DNA from 2 places in the Ligilactobacillus salivarius genome. Region 1 is predicted to be linked to the other one. Evidence: predicted binding sites of a transcription regulator. Region 1 holds the regulator's gene; the other holds the start of a gene.
What was found. The regulator CtsR, encoded in region 1, represses protease genes until heat stress. The targets are predictions, from matches to a motif close to TTGGTCAAAAAAGGTCAAANA.
Positions count from the first base shown of each region.

Region 2: the regulator CtsR is predicted to act here: its motif matches at 4,882-4,902, upstream of clpP (ATP-dependent Clp endopeptidase proteolytic subunit ClpP).

Region 1 covers NZ_CP117983.1:264,264-271,460, reverse strand. Annotated here, with positions in the region: gene rpoB (DNA-directed RNA polymerase subunit beta) at 1-1,943, opposite strand, end outside; gene PTA89_RS01125 (ATP-dependent Clp protease ATP-binding subunit) at 2,231-4,717, opposite strand; gene PTA89_RS01120 (CtsR family transcriptional regulator) at 4,739-5,206, opposite strand; tRNA gene PTA89_RS01115 (tRNA-Pro) at 5,398-5,471, opposite strand; gene PTA89_RS01110 (dihydroorotate dehydrogenase) at 5,508-6,452, opposite strand; gene carB (carbamoyl-phosphate synthase large subunit) at 6,471-7,197, opposite strand, start outside.
Region 2 covers NZ_CP117983.1:1,206,451-1,213,647, reverse strand. Annotated here, with positions in the region: gene PTA89_RS06015 (S-ribosylhomocysteine lyase) at 1-450, shown strand, start outside; gene PTA89_RS06010 (NAD(P)H-binding protein) at 474-1,115, shown strand; gene rapZ (RNase adapter RapZ) at 1,299-2,180, shown strand; gene PTA89_RS06000 (gluconeogenesis factor YvcK family protein) at 2,177-3,190, shown strand; gene whiA (DNA-binding protein WhiA) at 3,213-4,160, shown strand; gene clpP (ATP-dependent Clp endopeptidase proteolytic subunit ClpP) at 4,211-4,804, opposite strand; gene PTA89_RS05985 (sugar-binding transcriptional regulator) at 5,406-6,434, shown strand; gene gap (type I glyceraldehyde-3-phosphate dehydrogenase) at 6,497-7,197, shown strand, end outside.

The DNA.
Region 1 (7,197 bases):
ATCAAAGCACGGTTAGAGTCATCGTTTTCCAAGAAAGGAATACATGCTGTAGCAACAGCAACTACTTGTTTAGGTGAAACGTCCATGTAGTCAACTTTTTCAGTTGAAATTTCAACGTCATCATCTTTCTTACGAGCCATAACTACATCATCAACAAAGGAACCATCATCATTTAATGGTGAGTTAGCTTGTGCGATAACGTAATTATCTTCTTCATCAGCTGTTAAGTAGTCAATTTTATCTGTAACTTTATGTGTTTTCCAAGATACACGACGATATGGTGTTTCAACAAAACCATACTTATTAATACGAGCATAAGAAGATAAACTGTTGATCAAACCAATGTTAGGACCTTCAGGAGTTTCGATAGGACACATACGACCATAGTGTGTATAGTGAACATCACGAACTTCGTATCCAGCACGGTCACGAGTCAAACCACCAGGTCCCAAAGCAGAGAAACGACGTTTATGAGACAATTCACCCAATGGATTAGTTTGGTCCATGAATTGGGACAATTGAGAACTTCCGAAGAATTCTTTAATTGAAGCAACAACTGGACGAATATTAATCAATTGTTGTGGTGTAACAGTTGATGTATCTTGAATTGACATACGTTCACGTACAACACGTTCCATACGTGATAAACCAATTCTAAATTGGTTTTGTAATAATTCACCTACAGAGCGAGTACGACGGTTACCCAAGTGGTCAATATCATCTGTTGAACCCATACCTTCTTGTAAATTGAAGAAGTAGTTCATGGAAGCTACTATATCAGCTGGTGTAATGTGCTTGAATTGGATATCAACATTTGCATTACCAATAACATTTACTACCTTTTCTGGATCCTTTGGTGAATATACTTTCACAATTTGAAGAGTCATTGGTTCTTGAACAACACCTTCTTCAGATGGATGGAAAGTAAATGTCTTGAAGTCATCTCTTGCTAAGTATGGAGCTAATTTATCCATAACTTGCTTATCAATAACTTCATCCTTATTTACAATAATTTCGCCTGTATCAGGATCAGCTAATGTTTCTGCAACAGTTAAATTCAATAAGCGTGTCTTTAAATCTAACTTCTTGTTAATCTTATAACGACCAACAGGTGCTAAATCATAGCGCTTTGGATCAAAGAAACGAGCTGTTAACAAACTACGTGATGAATCAGCAGTCTTTGGTTCACCTGGACGTAGACGTTCATAAATATCTTTCAAAGATTCTTCTACACGAGAATCATCCATATTCTTATGTACATCTTTTTCCAAAGTAAGCATCAAGCTATCGCTATTAGATCCTAAAATTTCTACAATTTCATTATCAGAACCGTATCCCAAAGCACGGATAAGTTCTGTTAATGGAATTTTACGAGTACGATCAATACGTACATATGCTACATTCTTTGCATCTGTTTCATATTCTAACCAAGCCCCACGATTAGGAATTACAGTTGTACCGTAGTTAGTACGACCATTCTTATCTAATTCGGAGTTGAAGTATACACCTGGAGAACGAACTAATTGTGAAACAATAACACGTTCTGCCCCGTTAATAATGAATGTACCTTGCTTAGTCATCAATGGGAAATCGCCAAAGAATACATCTTGTGACTTAATTTCACCAGTTTCATGGTTGATTAAGCGTAAAGTAACATGTAATGGTGCTGAATAATTAGCATCATGTTGACGTGCTTCTTCAACTGTATACTTTGGTTCTAAAAGTTGATAATCTACAAATTCAAGTGATAATTTACCTTGAAAATCTTCAATTGGCATAATGTCATCAAACATTTCACGAAGACCTTCATCTAAAAACCACTTGTAAGAATCAGTTTGAACTTCAATCAAGTTAGGTAGATCAAGAACTTCTTTAATTCGCGAGTAACTTCTACGTACACGGTGTTTACCGTATTTTACTAAGTGTCCTGCCAAGTTGTTCACCTCTCAAAAAATTTGCTGTGACTCGATTAATTTATTACAATTTTATTACAATTTTATTACAATTTTATTACAATTTTATTACAATTTTATTACAATTTTTATTTTTACCGGTTTTTTGGCAAAAAAAAGCAAAAACAGACAGAGACAAATTAAATTTGCTTCATACTATTTTTGCTTTTATCAAGTCTGCTATGGACAATATATCATAACAAACAATCAATTCACAGTTTTTCGCATTTATATATTTTAAATGGATATTCAGTATTTGTCAATACTAAATATAACTATTAACTATTTATTTTTTCTGCAGCTACTGGATTCTTAACTTTTATCGTTATTTCACCTTTTTTAGCACCTATTGTTACTGTTGCTCCAGTTTCGATATTACCTGCTAATAATTCTTCACTTAGTAAGTCCTCTATCTTATCTTGAAGGACACGTCTAATAGGACGAGCACCATATTCAGCATCAAATCCAGCTTCTGCAACTATATCTATTGCTGCAGGGGTAATTTTCAGATTAATATTTTGCTCTTTAATCCTATCTATAATATTCTTAGCCATCAATTTAACAATTTGATGAATTTCTTCTTTATTAAGCGAATGGAATACAACAGTTTCGTCAAGACGATTCAAGAATTCTGGTCTAAAAGTCTTCTTCAATGTTTCTCTAACTTTTGCTGCCATTGCTTCATAATCATCGCTGACATCTTTTGCACCAAAACCTACTGATTTTTCATCGCGTAAGGCTGTAGCACCTAAGTTAGATGTCATAATGATAATTGTATTTCTGAAGTCTACCTTTCTACCTTTAGAATCAGTTAAAAATCCATCATCTAATACTTGTAACAAGATATTGAAAACATCATTATGAGCTTTTTCAACTTCATCTAATAATACTACTGAATAAGGATTATTTCTAACCTTTTCAGTTAATTGTCCGCCTTCATCATATCCTACGTATCCAGGAGGAGATCCAATTAAACGACTAGTTGTGTATTTCTCCATATATTCACTCATATCAATTCTAATCATTGAATCCTCTGAGCCAAACATAGCTTCTGCTAAAGCTTTAGCTAATTCAGTTTTACCTACACCTGTAGGACCTAAGAACATAAATGAGCCAATTGGTCTTGTAGGATCCTTCAAACCACTTCTTGCTCTTCTTATCGCTTTACTTACTGCTTTAACAGCTTCATCTTGTCCTATAACTCGATTATGCAATATCTTTTCTAATCTAATTAGTCGGTCTCCTTCAGAACGATTAATTTGAGTTACTGGAACACCAGTCCATTCAGAAACAACTTCTGCAATATCTTCAGCCGTAACTTTTACACGATAGTTATTGCTATCCTCTTCATCTTTGTCACGTTGGATTTGCTTTTCAAGCCTTTCTTGAATCTTTAATTCTTCATTTCTGATTTCTGCAGCTTTTTCAAAATCTTCTTTTAACAACGCTTCTGTCTTCTCTTGGGAAAGCTCTGATAATTTCTTCTTTATTGCAGAAACTTTGTCCACTTTTTGTGCATTATTAATTCTTACTCTAGCAGCAGCCTCATCCATTAAATCAATTGCCTTGTCAGGTAAAAATCTTGAAGCAATATATCTTTTACTTAACTTAACTGCACTCTCTAATGCCTCATCTGTAATTTGAAGTTGATGATGTTTTTCATATTTAGGACGTAATCCTTTTAGAATTGTCAACGCTACTTCTGGGGTTGGCTCATTGATTGTCACACTAGCAAAGCGTCTTTCCAAAGCTGCATCAGCTTCAACATATTTTTGATATTCATTTAAAGTTGTTGCACCTATTACTTGTACTTCACCACGCGCTAATGCTGGTTTTAAAATATTGGAAGCATCTATCGCGCCTTCAGCACCACCCGCGCCTATTAGAGTATGCATTTCATCAATGAATAAAATAACATTGCCATCTTCACGAATTTCTTCAATAATCTTCTTTAATCGATCTTCAAATTCACCACGATATTTTGTTCCAGCAACCAAAGATCCCATATCAAGCATCATTACACGCTTATTCTTCAAATTATCAGGAACTTCACCATTTACAATCTTTTGTGAAAATCCTTCTGCAACAGCTGTTTTACCTACACCTGGTTCTCCCAAAAGAACTGGATTATTCTTTGTCCTTCTACTTAAAATTTGAACAACACGCTTAATTTCATTATCTCTACCAACTACTGGATCAATTTGATCTTTACGCACCATTTCTGTCAAATCACGTGCTAATTCATCTAACGTAGGTGTACCATTATCCTGTTTCTTTTCTGATAACGCTAATTTCTTACGTGTTCTATTAGCTGTTGTTGCATCTACACCCATTGTACGATAGGTAATATTTTTCACCTTACGTAAATCAATATTCAGAGCTGCTAGAATACGTGAAGAAATAGTTTTATCATCTTCTAATAGTGCTAACAAAATATGTTCTGTTCCTACCTTTTCAACATTAAAAAGTTTAGCATGTTCTCTAGCACGCTCTAATACATAACGAGTCCTTGGGGAATATGGTAAATAAGTATCAGCGCCTCTACGTTGTAAATTACCGTATCCTACGATATGTTCAATTTCTTCTCGCACATCTACTTCAGTTACTACAAAACTTTGTAATACTTTAGCAGCTACGCCATTTTTCTCCATTGTTAGTGCTAAAAGTAAATGCTCTGTTCCTATTGCTTGATGCTTGAAGTAATTAGCTTGTTGTTGTGCAAGAACTAATACTTGTTTAGCACTCGGTGTATACCTTTCTTCCATAGCCATAACCATTACTCCCTTCTATTCTTCGCATCTCAATTGATTTAAGATACTTACCAAAATCCTTGCGCGAATCATATTTTCCATTTCAGCAGTCGGCAAATCCAAAGCTTGTCGGCTAATAGCAGCTAAGACATAATTTGCTTCTTTTCTAGAAAAGACGCCATCCTCGTATAAACTACTAATTAATTGGTAAGCCTGGTTTTCTGTAATTTCAGTGCCAATTGCAGAAATCAAATCATCTAAAACAGACTGATTCTCTGCCAAATCTACTTTTACAATCCGAATATAGCCGCCACCGCCACGTTTACTTTTAACAACATAGCCATTTTTCAAAGTAAAACGAGTTTTTATTACATAATTAATTTGTGATGGAACACAGTCAAATTGCTGTGCAATCTCAGACCGCTTTATTTCAATTCTTCTTGAATCAGCCAATATATCTTTCAAATATTGTTCAATAATATCTGAAATGTTACGGTTCTGCATAATTCTCCATCCTCTCTTGTAGGTTTGACCTACATTGACTTTTAGTCTATTATAAATGAATTTCGGCAACAAATGCAAAAATTTAGTATCTATTAACAATCAAAAAACTCTCTTTAAAGTAGTGCAAGAATTTTTTAATCCCTACTCTACTCAAAGAGAGTTTAACAATATTGTGTTTTTTTAGAATCCTATCGGAAAAACAAGATTCGAACTTGCGACCCCATCGTCCCGAACGATGTGCTCTACCAAGCTGAGCTATTTTCCGAGTACAGATTCCATTATATTACTTTATTTTTACTTATTAAAGCTTGAACGCTCCACGTTTTTTCACATTTAAACGTAATTCCTCAAGGCTTTCAATTCCCAATTCTTCCATTCTCTTTGGAAGTTCTTCAATCAAATGTGGACAAATCATAGAATCATGGAAATGTGCAGTTCCAACAGCAACAGCTGAAGCACCAGCCATATACATCTCTAAGACATCATCTACTGTTTCTACCCCGCCCATCCCAATAATTGGCAAATCAGTATTTTGAGCGACTTGATAGATCATTCTAATCGCAATTGCTTTTACAGCTTTCCCAGATAAACCACCCATAATGTTACCAAGTACTGGTTTACCTGACGCTACATCTATGTGCATTCCTAAAACTGTATTAATCATGCTTATTCCATCTGCTCCACCACGCTCCACAGCTTTAGCAATAGCCACTATATCTGTTACATTAGGTGAGAGTTTTACATAAACAGGAACTGTTGAAACTTCCTTAACTTTCTTTGTTAATCTTTCAGCAACTTCTGGAACAGTTCCAAATGCCATACCACCTTCATGAACATTAGGACAAGATATATTCAACTCTAATGCATTAACCATTCCTGATTGTGACAATTTAGTAGCTACTTCAACATAATCATCTTCTGTTGCTCCACCAACACTTCCAATTATTGGTAGTTCAGGATATTTTTCTCTTAAAGCTGGTAACTTTTCAGACACTACTACATCTACACCAGGATTAGTAAGACCAACTACATTTAAGACTCCATCTTCAATTACTGAAATTTTAGGATCAGGATTCCCGGTTCTAGCTTCTGGAGTAGTAGTTTTTATAACCAATGCTCCTAATGTATCCAAAGAATATTTATTAGCACTTGGAACATCGCCGAAGCCAAAAGTCCCACTAGCAGGCATGATAGGATTTTTTAATTCTAGTCCAGGCAATGATACTGCCAATTTTTTTGTTTCCATGATAAATTCCTCCATTAATTAAAGTGAGTTAGTAGCAAATGAACGATTTTCAAGTGCTTTTAATAATGCATCTGCTGTATTTAATGATGTTAGCAATGCAATATTATGCTCGATAGCTAATTGACGGATTACAAATCCATCCGATGCTACTTCTTGATCATGACTCATAGTATTGATTACTAAATCAACACCATCATTAACGATCAAATCATGTAATGAAGTTTCATTACCAGTATCTTTACCTAACTTATCTACAGTTTGTACAAACAAACCATTTTCACGTAAAAATTGACTTGTTCCTTCAGTTGCGAACATACGATAACCTATCTTACTAAATCTCTTAGCAAGTGGTAATACAGCATCCTTATCTTTATCTTCAATTGTTAATAGTACATTTCCATTATCTGGTAATTCCATCTTAGCACCTGTAAATGCTTTATACAGTGCTTTTTCAAAGGTGTAGTCACTACCCATAACTTCACCTGTAGACTTCATTTCAGGTCCTAAGAAGCTATCAACATCTGCTAACTTACTAAATGAGAATACTGGTGCTTTAACATGTACCATATCACTTTCACGATATAAACCACTTTGATATCCTTGTTCTGCTAATGATTCTCCTAGAATTACTCTTGTTGCAACTTGTGCCATTTCAATTCCAGTAATCTTACTTAAGAATGGTACAGTTCGACTAGCACGAGGATTTACTTCTAACACATATGCTTCATTGTTATGGATAATAAAT
Region 2 (7,197 bases), 860 kb from region 1:
ACATTAGATCATACAGCTGTTAAGGCTCCATATGTACGTTTAATTACTGTTGAAACAGGTGCAAAAGGAGATAAGATTTCAAATTTTGACTTAAGATTTGTTCAACCAAATGAAAATGCAATTCCAACAGCTGGATTGCATACAATTGAACATATGTTGGCAGGATATTTGCGTGACCATATGGATGGAGTTATTGATTGCTCACCTTTTGGATGTCGTACAGGTTTCCATTTAATTATGTGGGGTGAACATGATACTACTGAAGTTGCAACAGCTTTAAAGGCATCTTTAAACGATATTATTAATGCTAGTTGGGAAGACGTTCAAGGAACAGATATTAAGAGTTGTGGTAATTATAGAGACCATTCTCTATTTTCTGCTCAAGAATGGTGTAAGAAGATTTTGGCTGATGGCATTTCAACTGATCCATTTGAAAGAAAAGTTATTTAATTTTTTTGTTAGGAGGATGTTTCGTGGCTAAGATATTTGTAGTTGGTGGCTCTGGTAGAGTGGCATCAGAACTAATTAAGAATTTAATTAATGATGGTAATCAAGTATTTGTAAGTTCACGTCATCCTGAGAAAATTATTAAGTTAGATAATGTTGTTCCAGTTAAGTTGGATTTGCATAGTGATGTTAGTGCTTGGTCTGAAGTTTTTAAAGGTATGGATGTTATTTACTTTGTAGCTGGATCTAGAGGTAAAGATTTGCTACAAACGGATGCAATGGGAGCTGTCAAAACGATGCAAGCAGCTGAGAACGTTGGTGTTAAAAGATATATAATGTTGAGTTCTTTGTATGCTTTACAGCCTGAAAAATGGTCACAATATGAATCATTGGCAGCGTTGACTGATTATAATATTGCAAAATTCTTTGCAGATAATTATTTAGTTAATGATACCAAATTGGACTATACAGTTGTTCAGCCAGCATCACTAACTGAAGAAACAGGTACTGGAAGAGTATCTTTTAATGAAATAATAAGTAATACTAATCCAATTCCAGATGTTGCTAAAGTATTGGCAGAGGTAATCAAACATAACAATACGATTGGCAAAGTTATTATGATGTGTAGTGGGGATAACCCAATTGAAACAGCATTAAAAGACATTTAGAGTGTCGGATTTGACCCGTATATCTAAAGGCAAGATGACTTTAGATTGCGGGTCATTTCTTGTGAAAAGGAAAGAATTATAATTAAAATACATGTAGGAATATTTTTATTTTTTTAAAGACACGCCCGGATATGATATAATGGTAAAATGATTAAAAAGGATAAGAAAGTTGAGGCGATGTTCATGAGTGCATTGCAATTAGTAATAGTTACCGGAATGAGTGGTGCTGGGAAAACAGTAGCTGTACAGAGTTTTGAAGATTTAGGTTATTTTTGTGTGGATAATATGCCTCCTAAATTATTGCCTAAATTTTATGAATTGGTTAAGGAATCTGGGAAAATAACGAAAATAGCATTAGTAGTAGATTTAAGATCTCGTGCTTTCTATGATGAAATTGTAGAGATGGTGAGAGAATTAGATGAAAATGAATTCAATTCTTCTAAAATATTATTTTTAGATGCTTCAGATGAAGAACTAGTTGCTAGATATAAAGAAACTAGAAGATCTCATCCGTTAGCTATGGAGGGAAGAATTTTAGACGGAATTCATTTAGAAAGAGAACTATTGGCACCAATTAAGTCAAATGCTCAAATCATTATTAATACTTCTAAGTTATCTCCACGTCAACTAAGAGAAGAGATATTTAAGAATTTTGAAGCTAGAGATACCAAAACTTTTCATATCGAAGTTATGTCATTTGGTTTTAAATATGGACTACCTATAGATGCAGATATTGTTATGGATGTACGTTTCTTACCTAATCCTTACTATGTACCGGAATTGCGAAATAAAACTGGTAAGGATGACGCTGTATACGAATATGTGATGAAATCTGAGAAAACAGAAGAATTTTATCAAAAATTTGTATCTCTTCTAAAATACGTAATTCCAGGTTATATTGCAGAAGGGAAATCTAATGTAACAATTGCAATTGGATGTACAGGGGGGCAACATCGCTCAGTGGCATTATCTGAAAGAATAGGTAATGAATTATCTAAAGAGTATCCTGTTCATATGTCACATCGTGATATGAATAAACGAAAGGAGACGGTGAATCGCTCATGAAACAACAAACAAGAAATACACCTAAAATTGTTGTCATAGGTGGAGGTACTGGCCTTCCTGTTATTTTAAATGGTTTACGTAAGAGAGATGCTGATATTACTGCTGTTGTTACAGTTGCTGATGATGGAGGATCTTCCGGAATTATCAGAGATTATATTAACGTAGTTCCGCCTGGAGATATTAGAAATGTATTAGTTGCTTTATCTGATCTGCCAGATGTATATAAAGATATATTTCAGTACAGATTTAATTCTAAAGACCAGTTCTTTTCAGGGCATGCAATTGGAAATCTTATAATAGCTGCACTATCTGAAATGGAAAATAGAGGAATTTTTAATGCAGTGCAAGAGTTATCTGAATTAATGAAAGTAGATGGACACGTCTATCCGGCTGCTAATACTCCGTTAGTATTGAATGCAGAATTTACTGATGGTAGTGAAATCTCTGGTGAAGCAGAAATTTCAGCGGCTGGAAAAACCATAAAAAAAGTATGGGTTACAACAAATGGTGAAGGTAAACCAGAGGCGATGCCAGAAGTAATTGATGCCATTATGAATGCTGATCAGATTGTATTAGGGCCAGGAAGTCTATTTACTAGTATCTTGCCTAATTTAATGATTGAAAATGTGGGTCGTGCAGTTTGTGAAACTAAGGCTGAGGTTATATATATTTGTAACATCATGACTCAAAAGGGTGAAACTGAACATTTTTCAGATGCAGATCATGTTAAAGTTTTGAATAGTCATTTGGGTAAAAACTTTATTGACACAGTGTTGGTAAATACTGAAAATGTGCCTAGCGATTATTTAGACAGACAAAAATACGACGAATACTTATATCAAGTAAAACATGATTTTTCAGGTTTACGTGAACAAGGAACAAGAGTTATTTCAGATAACTTCTTATTAATGCGTGATAGAGGAATTTTCCATAATGGAGATCAGGTTGTAGATGAACTGATGAGACTTACTGGAAGACCCAAGTCATGGAACGACGATGAATTTAATTAGAGTATAGAATAGAGGTGGAGGAATGTCATACGCTAGTGATGTAAAAAAAGAACTTACAATGCTTGAGGTTCATTTTGGTAATGCTAAGGCTGAATTGATGGCACTAATAAGGATGAATGGCTCATTGAGTATTGTTAATAAGCAATTTGTTTTAAGTGTTCAAACAGAAAATCCAGCTATTGCTAGGCGTATCTACCGATTATTAAAGCAGTTTTACGATATAGAGAGTGAATTGATCGTTCGTCGAAAGATGAAATTGAAGAAGAATAATTTTTATATTGTACGTTTAAAAACTGGAACAAATGAAATTTTAAAGGATTTAGATATATTAGATAATTTTCAGATTAAAGAAACTGTTCCTTTAGAATTTTTGGATGACGATGCCAAGGTAAGATCATATTTACGTGGGGCATTTTTAGCAACTGGTTCTGTTAATAATCCTGAAACAAGTAGATATCATTTAGAAATTTACTCACTATATGAAGATCATAATGATACAATATGTGAAATGATGAATAGATATGGATTAAATGCAAGGAAAACAGAGAGAAGAAGTGGTTATATTACTTATCTAAAAGAAGCTGAGAAAATAGCAGACTTTTTATCTTTGATAGGTGCAACTAATGCCATGCTGAAATTTGAAGATATTAGAATTGTTAGGGATATGAGAAATTCAGTTAATCGTATTGTGAATTGTGAAACTGCTAATCTTAATAAAATCGCAGATGCTTCTAAAAAGCAAATTGATAATATTAAGTTGATTGATGCTAAGGTGGGAATTGATAAATTACCACAGAAATTACAAGAAGTAGCAATAGCGAGATTGGGGCATCCAGAAGAAAGCTTAAAGAATTTGGGTGAACTTATACCTGGAGGACCAATTTCTAAATCTGGTATAAATCATAGGTTGAGAAAATTAAATGAAATTGCCGAAAAAATACGCGCTGGTGAAAGTATTGCGGTACTATAAAAAAAGTTCCTAGATTTCATGGTCTAGGAACTTTTTTTATAATGTATTAATTATTTAATTTTCTTCTTATTCTTCATAATACCATCAATCAAACCATAATCTACAGCTTGTTGAGCAGTCATGAAATTGTCACGTTCAGTATCTTTATTGATAGTTTCAATATCTTGACCAGAACCGTCAGCTAAGATTTGATTAATTAACTTGCGAGTCTTAAGAATGTGTTCAGCAGCAATTTGAATTTCAGTTGATTGTCCTTGAGCACCACCTAATGGTTGATGAATCATAATTTCAGAATTAGGTAGAGCAAAACGTTTACCTTTGGTACCAGCTGTTGCAAGGACAGAAGCCATAGATGCAGCCATACCCATAACGATAGTTTGAACATCAGCATTAACGAAATTCATTGTATCGTAGATTGCTAAACCAGCAGAAACAGAACCACCAGGAGAATTAATGTACATATAAATATCTTTTTCAGAATCTTGAGCATCTAAAAATAGAAGTTGGGCGATGATAGCATTAGCCATGTCATCATTGACTTCACCAGATACCATAATAATTCTATCTTTTAATAAACGTGAATAAATATCATAAGCGCGTTCACCTTGTGAAGATTGTTCAATAACTGTAGGCACTAAATTCATAAGAGAAACCTCCTAAATAAAATTTATATTCTTGAATAATTTTAGCATTCAAGCTCTTATATTGCTAGTTTAGTACAAAGGTCAATGATGGTCAAATTTAAAGCCTTAATTAAATGAAAATAATTTTATTGCTTTTAAAGTTTATATGAAGTAAAATCAATAACGTTATTTAATTTGTGCTGTTAGTGTAATGGATATCACACAAGATTCCGGTTCTTGTAATCTCGGTTCGACTCCGAGACGGCATATAATTAATTTTTAAGCTGGTTCAGGGTTGAGCTGGCTTTTTATTTTATTATAAATAATGTTCGGATTTTATCATTACAAAATGAAATTTAGAAATAAAAATTCTGAATATTTTGATATTATTTATAGAAAAGTTAATTTAATTAAGATTTAAAGAATTTATAAAGAAACGCTCAAATTAGAGAGTTTAAAGGCTTGCAAAATTTAAAGAATATTGATATACTACAAATGTAGTTGAGGTATAAGAACAGTTTAATGGTTAATTAATTGTTGTTGTACTTTTTCTTTTTAACTTAACTGGGTCGCTCGATGACACTGTTGGACGTCAAGAGTCCCGCAAGAAAGAGGACATAAAATGCGCGAGGAAGTAGAGTTGATTGAGTCAATCGTTCCAGATTTAATTGATGTTCTGAGGAAAAGATTCATTATCTTAAGAAATATTGATTGGTCTGAACCAGTTGGCAGAAGAGTATTAGCACAAACCTTGGGCATGAGTGAACGAGTTTTGCGGACTGAAACAGATTATTTGAGGAAGCAAGAATTAATTGCTTCAACAAAGTCTGGTATGATTTTGACTGCTAAAGGTAAAAGAACAATACAAGGCCTTTCCAAGTTGATGGACTCTTTATTAGGGTTACAACAAATGGAGAAAGAATTATCTCGATACCTAGGTATAAGAAACTGTTTAATTGTTTCGGGAGATAGTGATAGACAGCCTTTGATTATTGAGGACATGGGCAAGTTAGTAAATGATATCCTAGGTAAGGAATTGCCTAAGGGTAAAAATGTCATTGCTGCAATGGGTGGTACTACGATGGCCAAAGTTGCTACCTGTTTGACTTCCGAAATTGCAGTAGATAGAGATTTGACTTTCGTGCCTGCCCGTGGTGGTATAGGCGAAAGGTTAGATATTCAGGCGAATAATGTATGTGGCTTGATGGCTGAAAAAACTGGTGGTAATCACAGGACATTATATGTGCCTGAACAGGTTAGCGAAGATACTTATCGTCCGCTTCTTAATGAACCCGTAGTACAAGAAGTTGTGAATTTAATTAGACAGAGTAATGCTGCTGTTCATAGTATAGGTGAAGCAATTAGTATGGCAGAGAGACGTTCGATGCCTAAAAATGTGGTAGCAATGCTAAAAGAGCGTAAGGCTGTGTCTGAGACTTTTGGTTATTTCTTTGACGATAAGGGGAAAGTTGTTTACAAGATTCCTAGAATTGGATTGCAACTTGAAGATCTCGCGAATATGGATTGTATAATCGCTGTTGCTGGTGGTAGTTCTAAGGCACGAGCAATAGCAGCATACATGAAGAACGCTCCTGAGAAAACATACTTGATTACTGACGAAGGAGCTGCTAAGATGATTTTAAAAGGGTAGTAATTCTATTACCTTTTAAAATAAAATAAAATTTTCATTTCCTAAAGGAGGAAATTTTAGTTATGACAACTAAAGTAGGTATTAATGGTTTTGGCCGTATCGGTCGTTTAGCATTCCGTCGTATTGCTGAAACATCTAAGGACTTGGAAGTTGTTGCTATCAACGACTTAACATCTCCAGCAATGTTAGCACACTTATTGAAATATGATACAGCTCATGGTCAATTTGACGGTGAAGTTTCTGCTACAGACAACGCACTTATCGTAAATGGTAAGGAAATTCCTGTTTATGCTGAAGCTGATGCTAAGAACATTCCTTGGGTTAAGAACGATGGCGTAGACTTAGTTCTTGAATCAACAGGTTTCTACACATCTAAAGAAAAGGCATCTGCTCACCTTGAAGCTGGTGCAAAACGTGTATTAGTTTCTGCTCCTGCAGGTGACATGACAACAATCGTTTACGGTGTAAACGACGATGCAATCACAGCTGATGACAAGATTGTTTCTGCTGCTTCATGTACAACAAACTGCTTGGCACCACTTGCAAAGGCTGTTAACGATGCATTTGGTATCAAAGCTGGTACAATGACAACAATCCATGCTTACACAGCTACACAAAAATTACAAGATGGTCCAGATCGCAAGGGTAACGTTCGTAACGCTCGTGCTGCTGCTCAAAACACAATTCCTCACTCAACTGGTGCTGCAAAAGCTATCGGTTTAGTTGTTCCAGAATTGAACGGTAAGTTAGATGGACATGCACA